DNA from 3 places in the Ruminiclostridium papyrosolvens DSM 2782 genome. Region 2 is predicted to be linked to each of the others. Evidence: a T-box and tRNA genes for the amino acid it is inferred to sense, from the RefSeq annotation. Region 2 holds a T-box; the other regions hold tRNA genes.
What was found. The T-box of region 2 lies ahead of leuS (leucine--tRNA ligase). A T-box ahead of a tRNA ligase gene usually reads a tRNA of that ligase, here a tRNA-Leu.
Positions count from the first base shown of each region.

Region 1: it encodes a tRNA-Leu, which carries the amino acid that the T-box ahead of leuS (leucine--tRNA ligase) is inferred to sense. The anticodon was not compared.
Region 3: it encodes a tRNA-Leu, which carries the amino acid that the T-box ahead of leuS (leucine--tRNA ligase) is inferred to sense. The anticodon was not compared.

Region 1 covers NZ_CP119677.1:2,992,339-2,996,670, forward strand. Annotated here, with positions in the region: gene P0092_RS13360 (GDSL-type esterase/lipase family protein) at 1-839, opposite strand, end outside; gene P0092_RS13365 (hypothetical protein) at 1,005-1,211, opposite strand; gene P0092_RS13370 (CBO0543 family protein) at 1,351-1,833, opposite strand; gene P0092_RS13375 (YesL family protein) at 1,986-2,870, opposite strand; tRNA gene P0092_RS13380 (tRNA-Leu) at 3,094-3,176, shown strand; gene P0092_RS13385 (YoaK family protein) at 3,256-3,981, shown strand; gene P0092_RS13390 (TetR/AcrR family transcriptional regulator) at 4,085-4,332, opposite strand, start outside.
Region 2 covers NZ_CP119677.1:4,974,179-4,978,510, forward strand. Annotated here, with positions in the region: gene P0092_RS21805 (mannose-1-phosphate guanylyltransferase) at 1-69, opposite strand, end outside; gene P0092_RS21810 (EamA family transporter) at 203-544, shown strand; gene P0092_RS21815 (glycosyltransferase family 2 protein) at 581-1,291, shown strand; gene P0092_RS21820 (DUF2304 domain-containing protein) at 1,315-1,659, shown strand; T-box leader at 1,719-1,922, shown strand; gene leuS (leucine--tRNA ligase) at 1,987-4,332, shown strand, end outside.
Region 3 covers NZ_CP119677.1:4,661,316-4,665,647, forward strand. Annotated here, with positions in the region: gene P0092_RS20380 (helix-turn-helix domain-containing protein) at 1-152, shown strand, start outside; gene P0092_RS20385 (hypothetical protein) at 246-1,772, shown strand; tRNA gene P0092_RS20390 (tRNA-Leu) at 1,842-1,930, opposite strand; gene P0092_RS20395 (S1 domain-containing RNA-binding protein) at 2,024-2,455, opposite strand; gene P0092_RS20400 (FtsB family cell division protein) at 2,575-2,853, opposite strand; gene yabQ (spore cortex biosynthesis protein YabQ) at 2,930-3,469, opposite strand; gene yabP (sporulation protein YabP) at 3,493-3,777, opposite strand; gene P0092_RS20415 (RNA-binding S4 domain-containing protein) at 3,908-4,147, opposite strand; gene P0092_RS20420 (HU family DNA-binding protein) at 4,249-4,332, opposite strand, start outside.

The sequences.
Region 1 (4,332 bases), 2.0 Mb from region 2:
GAGTTATCGGTAAGCACATCTATTCCTGATATAATATACCAGTGTTCTGTAGGTTGTGCCGAAGGCATGCTCAATTTATTAACACCATTTCCGGTCTGAATATAGGATGTTGTCCTTGAGCCCGGATGGCCTGTTAATGCTGACGGCACACTGCCGAAGTATATGGTAACTGCAATGTTCTCAAGATTATGTAAGCTAAAATTGACAACATCTGAAATAACAGTTTTTCCGGCCGGAATTGTTACAGTTTCCTTCCCTTCAAAAGTCAACGCCTTGTCTGTACCCGACTGAATAGAGCTTCCCCCTGTTGAAAGGGCTAAATGTACAGAATTTATATTAACAGGTGTACTCCCGTATTGATTGGAAAATTTCAATCTCAGTTGATTTCCCCCAATCGATACATGCACTATCTGCCGAAGTGTGTTGTTAGCTAATCCCGGACTTGGAGGCATATTGGCAGGCTCGGTCAATTGCTGTGCCGCTGTCCATGTACCAACCCATTTAGTTGTCGGTTGGGTTGGGTTATAGGGTAATTTACTGACCTTTCCTAGTAAGTATTGCTTCATTATTGAATAATCAATTGCATCCACTTCATTATCTTGGTTTAAGTCCATAATCTTATTATATTTATCACCTTTATTCATTAATTCTTGCTTTAACAATGCAAAATCCAGAGCATCTATATTTCCGTCGTTGTTGCAGTCCCCGTATACCAATGCATTGACTGCCGTTTGTGTGTCTGCTGGTGCAGCTGAAATAGTGTATTTATCAGGTATCAACATAAGTATTAATGTGAAAGATATAATAAACAAAATAATTCTGTTTATTATCTTCAACAATTATCTATCATCTCCTTTTTTAATATAAATTTGCAGCTAAATCTACAAGCCAATTAATTATACCAATTACCAATATTTACAGTCAACCAATCAACTAATATTAAAAAGGAGTCTGTCATCCACATGTCGTGCTGACAAAACTCCTCTTTAGCCGTAATTTAACTATTAACTGCTCATTTTATCAGATAGGCTGCTTACCTTGTTTTCCAACTCATTAAGCTTATTTGCATAATTATTACTATCAATTACTCCAACAACAGTCCCACAGACCATGCACTGAACAAATGACAAATTAAAGTTGCTTCCTGCCAAAGATTTTTCAACAACCTCAAAATTATGATTGTTGCATTTAGGACATGTACTCCAAGCCATATAGCAACCCTCCTGTTATTTTTCTAAATTAATAACAATTAAGCTCCGTTATGCACGGAGCCGTTAAAAAGGATGTACCTTATGAAAAAGGTTTGTAATTATTTTACATCTATAGTATTAATTTAGTATTTTGTAATGGTTAATTTCCTGTTAATTCGCTTTTTCTCTTGAAAAACCATATATAGTATTTTCTGGAAAGATAAAGTGTTAAGTAAAATGTAATCCATGAATAGTACCAAGTCCAATTGGTATATTCAATCAGGTCAGTATAAATTTCACATAATACCTCAAAGATTGTCATTCCGGTGCAGTAGCAAAAAAAGTATAAAAACTGCTTCTTCTTACTATTGTCTTTCGGGTAATGTAAGTTAAAAATAACACAAATTGACGGATATATGAAATATTCAAAACTAAAGCTTGTTCTGTTTGCATAGGAAAATAATCTTGCAGGATACTCTATAAATCTCATTTCCACCACAATTAGTCCTAAAACCCAAGTAACAAACTGTTGAAATAAGAATACAACCTGAGCATGCCTTATTTTCTCTTTTGGAACAAAAGCTATTAACGTAGAAATCATTAATAGCCAAGCAGCAACCATTATTACTATTTCTTTTATCATATATTCTCTCTTATATCTATTTATTTTCAACAAGGATGGCAATCATTTATTTATATTTACCTTTTTATCGGTTTTTATTTGATTTAACTAAAAAAACATGATGCAAATAAATTTGCATCATGTTTTTTCAACTAATATATTAATATGCTATTTTATTCTTTTTCTTCAGGTAGTACCTTTTTATAGAAACCTTCACCGTTATCATCATCGGAATCCTCTTCTTCATCTTCTGTTGCAATCTGCGTAGTGTCTATAACATATTTCTTTATAGTAGGATTAACAAAGAAATTATTCATAAGACCTGTAATACTAGGAGTAATAAGTAAAAATAAAACTATCCCAATTATAGGGTTATAGAAGGCCGCATACGCTATCAAAATATTTAAAATTACAAACAGTATGTTCGGTAATAGCTTTAAAAGCGAAAGTATAAATGCATTCTTATAAAGATTTTTTATACTTAATTGTACTGTTACCAACATAGGGTATAAATATAAATGCATAATACAATACACAATTATTGATAGAAATACAAAGGCTGACGCCGCTGTTGCAAGTATTCCCGGGGTACTAAGATAGAAATTCAAAGCTATACCCAAAATATACATAACAACAATATCAATACCTGTTATTATCATACCTTGTTTAAAGTTCTTAATGAAATTATCCTTAAAATCCCACCATATAAATGCATGTTCTTCTCTGGAATAATTTCTCAAAACATAAGTGAAACCTGCTTGTACGGGGCCAATTGTTACCACTGATAAAAAAATCATAATAGCTGCAAGGAATATCCTAATATAAAAATCGTTTAATCCTGAATTATCTATATGGACTTTTTGTAAATAAGCGCTGGAAACATATAATGCCAACACCAAAGCGGGTATATTGCAAAGAACATATAGAAAGTTGATTCTTATAAGATGCCAGAATTTTCTTTTTAATACCTCAAAAAATGTAAAAAATCGCGGTTTTGGAGGAGCATCTTTATCAACTCCAGGTCCCGGTTTATTGTAATTTGCACTAAATAGACCCACGTATAACTCTCCTTTTTATTTATGTCATCAAATAGTATTGTATCAGTCGTAGCATTTCACTTCAACATATTTCGCGTAAAATAAATAATTTATTTACAATATGTTATGGTAATATAATTTAATAATTTTTTTAAAATATTGTATTGACAACCTTAATAGTAGCTAGTATAATCATACTTGCTGATGCGGAATGCGGCAGCGATAACACAGAAATTTAATAGATGCGGTCGTGGCGGAACTGGCAGACGCGTACGTTTGAGGGGCGTATGGGAGACCGTGTGGGTTCAAGTCCCACCGTCCGCACCAAATAAAGAGAAGATTAATTAATCTTCTCTTTATTGTTTTGTAGAACAGGAAAACCTCTGACTATAAAAGGATTTTTTATATGAATTATAAGAGCTTTGCATTAATTACTAAAATGGATAAAAAATTAAATTCACAGCACCCTACATATGAATCAGTTCCCTTTGGAATGCTTCTTGCCATCGTAGGCGGTTTTTTGGATGCATACACTTATATAGGCAGAGGAGGTGTCTTTGCAAATGCACAAACCGGAAACATTGTTTTTCTTGGTATTTATGCATCAAAAGGAGAATGGCATCAGGCCCTTGCCCACCTTCCACCTATTATAGCCTTTGTACTTGGTGTAATTGTTGCTGAAGCTATAAAGGATAACTCGCCCAGATTATTTTTACTGCATTGGACACCGGCAATTCTCCTTTTTGAAATGACTGTACTTATTTTTATAGGATTTATTACAAATACAGCTCACAATAGTATTGTAACTGTTATAGTTTCATTTGTTTCTTCAGTTCAAATATCCTCCTTCAGAAAACTTGTAGATTCCCCGTACTGCACAACCATGTCTACAGGCAATCTACGTTCAGCTTTCAGAGCAGTATATATTGCTGTTACTCAGAAGGATCGTACTTCAGGCATTCGTGCCCTCCGCTATTTCGTAATTATTCTTGCATTTGTCTCAGGCGCTTTTTTAGGAGGACTGCTTACTTTTAATTTCGGAGTAAGAGCTATTTGGGGTGCAGCGGTTGTTCTGGCTTTAACTGTAGTATTATTTAGGGTCGGTGAACGAAGGCGCTTGAGGAAATCATAATTGTAGAACTGCTTCTTTAGTTGTTTTATCATTACAAACTTTTGCTTTGTTTCTCTATGAATAGTACATATCAATAAACCCCATGAAATATTTAAGTTCAACTTTATTTGGTTTCTTTATTCCTCTTTTTATAAAAAAATGATGTCCCTTGAAAAAGAAGCTTTGAGATAAGCTCAGCCATTTGTTCGGGAGACTCAACCATACCATCATGTAGCCATTTTTTGAAAATTTCCAAAGCCCCAGAAAGAATAAAACACTGCAAATATTCTGATGTTCTCACATCAATACTATGGTCGTCCTTAACCTTTGAGATTATTTTTTGCTGCGAAAGGGACATGAAGTCTCTTTGAA
Region 2 (4,332 bases):
TTTTTCTTTTGACAGCGGCCATAGTCTTGTTCCTGAGCCTCCTGCCATAATAACGACAAATTTCTCCATCTCTTTATCTCCAAAAATGTTATTATAGTCTATTTTATGTAAATTACCTTAGATGTGTTCATACGTATTTCTATATAATCTTCAGGACATAATACAAATTACATAAAAATTTCTTATATATGGGACGGCATACATGCAGGGTAAATATATACTACTGGCAATTTTAAACTCAGGACTTACTGTGTTAGGACAGACGCTGTGGAAAATCGGGCTTGAAAAAATGGAGGGCTATAGTTTAAAGCTTTTACTGAACCCACTGATACTTGCAGGAGTTTTTGTTTACGGTATCTCTACGGTTTTATGGCTATATGTACTTTCCAAGCTGCCGTTTTCAACTGCATACCCCCTAAACAGCGTTGCTTATGCCCTAAGCCTCTTTGTTGGCTTTTGGATTTTTAAAGAGAATATCGACCTCCGTAAAATTTTTGGTACTATACTCATTCTGGCAGGAGTATTTTATATAGCCAAAGGGTAGAATAAGTTTGGATAAATACCTGCTTCGGAGGAATAAATGGAAAGTATAATAATAATACCTGCTTACAATGAGCAGGATAATATTCTTGATGTGATAAATGATATTGAGCAAAATGCTCCAGGGTATCATTATATGGTTATAAATGACGGTTCAACGGACAAAACAGGATTAATATTGCGGCAAAACCACATTCCCCATATTAATCTTCCCTTTAACATAGGTATAGGAGGAGCTGTTCAAACCGGCTATAAATACGCCTTTGAAAAAGGCTACGATATAGTTATACAGTTTGACGGCGACGGTCAGCATAAGGCCTCCTTTATAACTGAAATGATTAATATTATTGAAGATGGAAATGCAGATATGGTTATTGGCTCAAGATTTTTGGATAAGAAAGGCTACCAATCTACTTTTATCAGACGGTTGGGCATAAAGTACTTCCGTTTTTTGATATGGCTGTTGTCAGGGTCGGGAGTCACGGACTCAACTTCCGGCTTCAGAGCCTGCAACAGAAAAATCATTGAGCTATTTTCAAAAAACTATCCTCAGGACTATCCCGAACCGGAATCCATAATGATTTTAAAACAAAAAAAATTAAGAGTAACAGAAGTTCCTGTAGAAATGAAAAAAAGGGCCCGTGGAAATTCTTCAATAAACAGGTCTCTGTCCGTTTACTATATGGTCAAAGTTACACTGGCAATAATTTTGAGCCGCATGAGACCTCGCATAAGACGGTTTTCTAATTAAATTTTCTTACGGAAGGTAAAAACATGAACATACGGTTACAGATAAGTATTCTTCTTATAGGTTTTATTTTACTTACATCAATACTAAAGATGGTACAAAAAACAAAGCTGGACCTCAAGTACAGTATTCTTTGGATTGTATCCTCTGTAATGTTTATAATCATTGCTGCTTTCCCTGTCATCCCTCATTGGGTTGCAGACCTAATAGGAATAATCGAACCTGCAAATGCAGTATTTTTGGTACTTATTCTATTTGAGCTGGGTATAAACCTTAACCTTACCATAACCATTTCCAAACAGACCAACAAGGTTAAAAATATGGCACAGTATATTGCCCTGATGGAGAACCAAAACCGTGAAAAAAGTTGAAATAATCAAACTATTATGATAATCTAATATAGATTGCACTGTAAAATAATTAATTTGTTATTAAAGTTATGAAGCGGAGTAGTAAAAGAAAATTTAGTCACTAAAGAGAGCTGCATACTTGGTGAAATTGCAGTTGACTGCGTTCTTTGAACTCGCCGTGGAGCTGCTGATATAAAATTCAGCCGTAGGTCTTTCGTTACAAGACTTTTGAGTGAGCCTCCAAGGCTAACAAGAGTGGTACCGCGGATTAACCCGTCTCTTTTATTAAGAGACGGGTTTTTATAAGTTATTGATATTGATACTAAATATAATAAAGGAGTTGATTAAATGCCATACTCTGCAGATATAGATAGCAAGTGGCAAAAAAAGTGGGAAGAAACAGGTATCTACAAGTTCAACCCCGAAAATACAGACAAGAAACTATACTGTCTGGAGATGTTTTCTTACCCATCAGGGGCCAATCTTCATGTAGGTCATTGGTACAATTACGGTTTGACTGATTCTTGGGCCAGAATGAAAAGAATGCAGGGATATAACGTGTTCCACCCTATGGGCTTTGATGCCTTCGGACTTCCTGCAGAAAATTATGCAATAAAAACAGGTATTCATCCACAAGACTCTACTCTTAAAAATATCGAGACAATGGAAGGCCAGCTCAAGGAAATGGGCGCTACCTTTGATTGGGATTATGAAATAAAAACCTGCATGCCGGACTATTACAAATGGACACAGTGGTTGTTCCTTCAACTGTATAAGAAAGGTCTTGCCTACAGGAAAAATGCACCTGTTAACTGGTGTCCGAAATGCAATACCGTTCTTGCAAATGAGCAGGTGGTTGACGGATGCTGTGAAAGGTGTGACACAGAGGTAACAAAGCGCGACCTTACTCAGTGGTTCTTTAAAATAACCAATTATGCTCAGGAACTTCTGGACAAGCTGGATACCATTGATTGGCCTGAAAAAACAAAAAAAATACAGACCAACTGGATAGGACGTTCAGAAGGCGCTGAAATAGCCTTCAAGGTTGCAGACACTGATATTGAATTTCAGGTCTTTACCACCAGAGCTGATACCCTTTATGGTGTAACATATGTTGTTCTGGCTCCTGAAAATCCCATAGTTGAAAAAATAACAAAACTTGAATATGCAGAAGCTGTTGAAAAGTATAAAAATGATACCAAAAAGCAGACTGAAATAGAAAGACTTTCAACAACAAAAGAAAAGACTGGTGTATTCACAGGCAGTTATGCCATTCACCCCATCTCAGGAGAAAAAGTACCTGTATGGATTGCAGACTATGTTCTTGCAAGCTATGGTACAGGATGTGTAATGGCTGTTCCATCACATGATGAACGCGACTTCGAATTTGCAAAAAAATACGACCTGCCTATTAAGAGGGTTATAAAGAGTGTCGATGGCTCAAATGACGAGCTTCCGTACTGTGAGTACGGTGTTCTGGTTAATAGTGCAGAATTTGACGGTGTTCCCTCTGCTGAGGCGAGAACAGCTATAATTAAAAAGCTGGAAACTGACGGCAAAGGAAGTTTGAAGATAAACTACAGACTGAGAGACTGGCTTGTTTCAAGACAAAGGTACTGGGGTGCACCTATTCCTATAGTATATTGTGAGCACTGCGGTGAAGTAGCCGTTCCCGAAGAACAACTTCCTGTGGCTCTTCCTTACAATGTTGAGTTTAAGCCTGACGGAGAATCTCCACTTAAAAAGAGTGATGAATTCATAAATACCGTATGTCCTAAATGTGGTGCTCCCGCAAAGAGGGACCCTGATACACTGGATACATTTGTTTGCTCGTCATGGTACTATCTCAGATATCCTGACAGCCAGAACAATGATAAACCATTTGACACCGAATGGATAAACAAGATGCTTCCCGTTGACAAGTATGTAGGCGGTGCAGAACATGCGGCAATGCATTTGCTCTATGCGAGATTTATAACCAAAGCATTGAGAGATTTGGGCTTCCTCAATTTTGACGAACCCTTCCTGTCACTTGTACATCAGGGTACTATTCTTGGTCCGGATGGAAACAGAATGAGTAAATCCAGAGGAAATACCATTTCACCTGATGATTATGTAAGAAAGTACGGCTCCGATATATTCAGAATGTACCTTGGTTTCGGATTCAATTATGTTGACGGCGGGCCATGGAGCGATGACGGAATAAAAGCTATATCAAGATTCGCAAGCAGAATTGAAAGGCTCGTTGAAAGTCTTGCAGAGCAAAAGTCAAAGGCTTCCAGAACTGATATGGACAAGGATGACAAAGAGCTTAACTATGTCCGTCACACTGCTATAAAAGGTGTTACACAGGATACCGACAGATTCCAGTTCAACACTTCAATATCACGTTGTATGGAACTGGTAAACGCACTTTACAAGTATGACGCAGAAGTTAAAACTAAAAACATAAAGCTTTTTGAGGAAACCATCAAAGATTTAGTAAAGCTTGTATCACCTTTTGCGCCGCACTTTGCAGAAGAGATGTGGGAACAGCTTGGCTTTGAGTATTCTGTATTTAATCAGAATTGGCCTGAATTTGATGAAAAAGCATTAGTTAAAGACACAATAGAGCTGGCAGTCCAGATTAATGGTACAGTCAGGGGCAAAATAGAGGTTGCTGCCGACGCTGACAACAGTGAGGCGGAAGCTGTT
Region 3 (4,332 bases), 310 kb from region 2:
TCAATGTAAGCCTTGATTGGCTTGGAGGACTAACCGATACAAAACAGCCGGAACTAAGTGTAAAGGAGCTAACAGAAGTGTATGCTTCTCTAAATGAGGAAGCCAAAAAAGAATTATTCAATTATGCAAAATATTTAAAAAGTAGGGCATAAAAAAATAGAATTAATCCACTGTACGAAACATTTTTATCATAACGGAATAGGATGTAGTAGACATAAAATATTTATTTTAAAGGAGACTAAATTATGCCTACGCCGTTAGAAACTGCAATACAAAAAGGTATTGAATGGCTTGTAAGCAAACAAAACATTAATGGCTCGTGGGGGGCAACATATCCCGTTTCCACTTCAAGCCTTATACTTTTAAAACTTGAAAGCTACGCAAGAGAACAAGGCCTTTCACCTTTTGATGATAAATATATTTATAAAAATAATGTGATAAGCGGCTTGAATTTCATATTCGAAAATACAAAAGTAGATGTCAACGGGTTATACTATCAAGATGGGACTTATATAAACTACACAACAGGCGTTGCCTTATCCGCAATATGTGCTAACACTGAACCTGACAGGGTCATAAGCGCATCAAATCCTGCCGTGAATGGTCTGACCTATAAACAGGTTGCGCAAAAAGTTGTAGATTATCTCGCCTTTACCCAACAGGATATTGGAGAAAGAAAGGGCGGATGGTCATATTCAAAAGGTTTTGTACCAGATAACTCTAACTCCGGTTATGTAACTTTAGGCCTCGAATTTGCACTAGATCCCATTTACAATTTTGCATGCAGTATTCCTGATAGTACCATAAGCAACCTTAACGATTGGATAGATTTTATACAGAATACTAATGGAGGTTCAGGTTACCAGCTCCCCAATCAATGGGTAAATATTCTGAAAACCGGCAATCTCATACTGGAAATGAATATTTGTGCAGATCCTTTGTCAAGTGCCAGACTGAAAAAGGCAACAACATATATTGCAGACAACTGGACTGCCTCTGTATGCCTAGTGGACTGTGCAGGATGGAACAGCAGCCCTGCTGATTATCAGGCTACCTTTACAACCATGAAAGGTCTTACCTCTTATGGAATAGACATAATAACAACGAGTACCGATGTTGATATTGATTGGTTTGCTGATATGTCTACGGTTATAATAAACCAGCAGCTTCCTGACGGTTCCTGGCCCAGAAGTCAGTGGGATCAAGAACAGGACGCTCTGTTATCTGCGGTCTGGGCCTTGCTAACACTTGAAAAAGTTGTACTGCCTCCCAGCGAATCCAAAATACCTTATATTGATAATATAACTGCCATATCAAGTGAAATTAGTTTTCCAATGGATTTAAGCAAAACCGTTGAAGTACAGGGAGAAATCAAGCTCTTTGCTTACAAATATACTCAAAACGAAAGTGAAAATATCCCCGGTACAAAACCGAGTAAAGGTGACGATGTAGCTTTTGCTCTGTTATTCGGCAATTATGGTGAATTTCCATATGCAGCTCCGGCTGGAAAACCAACCGTAGAAGATACTCTTAATGTTCAAAGTCCTGCAAGTTTAAAGCTAATGAGTTTGTCATTGAATGACAACCTGAGATTGTTCAACGTTACCGATAATAAGTTAGTCAGTCTCGGTGATATGTTCCTTGGTGGAATTATATATAAACTGCAAGTGCAAAAATTGATTTCAGGAACGGCTGACCAATATGAGGCGGATTTTGATTTACCTGCTAACTCTATATACAGCGTTGCTATGTTGTTACAGGTAGAATTTTAGTCCTTTTCAATTATTATTTATATTTTGGGACATAAATAAAGAATTGAGATATAATCTCAATCCTTTATTTGGTGCCGAAGACCGGAATCGAACCGGTACGGGAGGTTAGTCCCGCAGGATTTTAAGTCCTGTGCGTCTGCCAGTTCCGCCACTTCGGCATATCAAAATCAACCGGCGACTAGCTTATTATAATACTATATCATGTCAGGTGTCAACACCTATTTGTCCAAATTTTTAATTAGTCATCCAGTTTAGTATTGTGCAGACTTTCTATATCCACTGCTGCCGCGTTTGGATTCAACACTTTTTTTCAGGTCATGCAATTTCTCATCGCTGTCCTTCATAAACTTTGCCAAACGGTCTTCAAAGGAAGCGTTAGATGAACTGTTTTTCCCTGAGTTCCAGTCAACTTCTACCGGCGGTCTGGATTTAACTATAGTTGGGTTTTCTTCCATAGCTTTTTTAATTGACAGGCTTACCTTACCATTTGTATCAATAGATAAAATCTTTACTTTTACCATCTGATTTTCTTTAAGATGAGCACTGACATCTTTGACGTATTCTTGAGCTACTTCAGAAATGTGAACGAGTCCTGTTTTTCCTTCGGGTAATTGGACAAATGCCCCAAATGCTGTAATTCCAGTCACTTTACCCTCAACTATCTTACCTACTTCAAGTGGCATAAAATAAGAAATCCTCCTCAACAACAGCCATAGATAAGCAATCACAATGTACAAAATATTGTACATTGCATAAAAGCAATTCGATTATATATCATATAATATAATCCGTCAAGCAATAGTTACTTATTGGTGTCTATGTAAATTTTCTCACCATCTTTAACATACCCAAGCTTATCTCTTGCAATCTTTTCAGCAAACTCCTCTGTATTTATTAGAGACTTCTGTTTCTCCAACTGCTGTTTTTTTACTTCCTCAGAATGAATATTTGCCTTCAAAGAAGATACCTTTAAATTACCTATATCCAGCAACGTCTGTTGATGATATACGGTATACCCAAAGTAGCAGATAGCAGCGATTAATAAAAATGTCCATACAGTGAATTTCTTTTGTTTCTTCATTGTCTTTCCTCGTAAGATATAATGATTGATATGTTTATTTGTTATATTCTATATGTCGGCTAAAACTCCTTCTTGATTAAGTCTTTTTTCGAACTTTTCTTTTAAATCTGCTCCAAAGCTTTACCTTTTTAAGTCTGCCGATTGCCACTCCTTTTGCCTTACGAGCTGCTTTTCCAAAAAGCCCGAATAATAGTCTGCCCAATTTCCCAAAACAGCCTCCTATAAACCTTAACGGTACCGATAAAATTTTAAATATTAATCTGAAAGGATAAGTTACTACCTTCCAAATGAAAAGTAATACTTTCTTTATAAAGTTAATAATCATCATTGAAGAGGCAATTACAAGCCTGCTAAAAACAGACAAATATAATGTAACTCCAAGTATATTTCCCAGAAATATAAAACCTCTCATCTGTCCGTCGTTACTGTTATATACGGTTAAAAAGACTATTATTGCAGACAGCAGCCAGTAGATTATGTCCTCTATACTTAGTATTACAACATTTGTCTTAATCGCTCTTCTTTTTATTCTTAAAACATCATATAAAAAAGCTATAATTACACCGGCCAAAACGGCATAAAAAAATATGTATACCTGTTCAACAATTAAACTCATTAGCTACCACAAGCCTTTATATATTATTTAAACATTTTACCGAAAAAGGACTTAGACTTGCCGGTTTCTCCATCACTGTATTCAAGTGAGAAAATATCTCCATCTACAACAAGCTCATTGGAATCAAGGTTCAGTTTGTTAATATGCAGTTCTGTCCCCCGGATAATAAGAACACCTAAATCAGTTACAGCTATAATGCTTTCTTCATTAAAGCTTTCTACGTCAACTACACCGGTCACGCATAACTTCTCCCTGTTATCAAGGGTTATGGTCTGCTTCATAGGTGTTACAGTCTTTTTCTCTTCCATAAATCCAGCCTCCCTATTGTATCTTGCATGAATCCCATTAATTATATATGCCTGTACAACATGAAAAAGAACATTAAAAAAGGATTTAATCCCCCCTGTGACAGTTGATTAAACCCTTTATATTTAACACTTATTTTAACATGTACATTTCCTTTGCATCATCTTTTGCAACATGTTCGGTTATACGTGTTATTTCTATTTTAGTTATGTTGTTTCCAAATTGAATTTCAACTATATCCCCAACTTTTACTTCTGAGCCCGGCTTGGCTGCTCTGTCATTTATCTTAACACGCCCCTGCTCACAAACCTCATTGGCTACTGTACGCCTTTTTATAAGTCTGCTCACCTTCAAGTATTTGTCTATTCTCATTTTGACCCTCCACATTTCTGATATGTATACATATTCGTAAAAGGAAATACAAGTTCAACGGAGGGAAGCGACTTTGCTCCCCTTGCTGAAACTTGCCGATACTATTTGTTAATCATTTCCTTTAAGTCTTTGCCAGCCTTAAATACAGGAGCTTTGCTCTCCGGAATATTTATTTCTTCCATTGT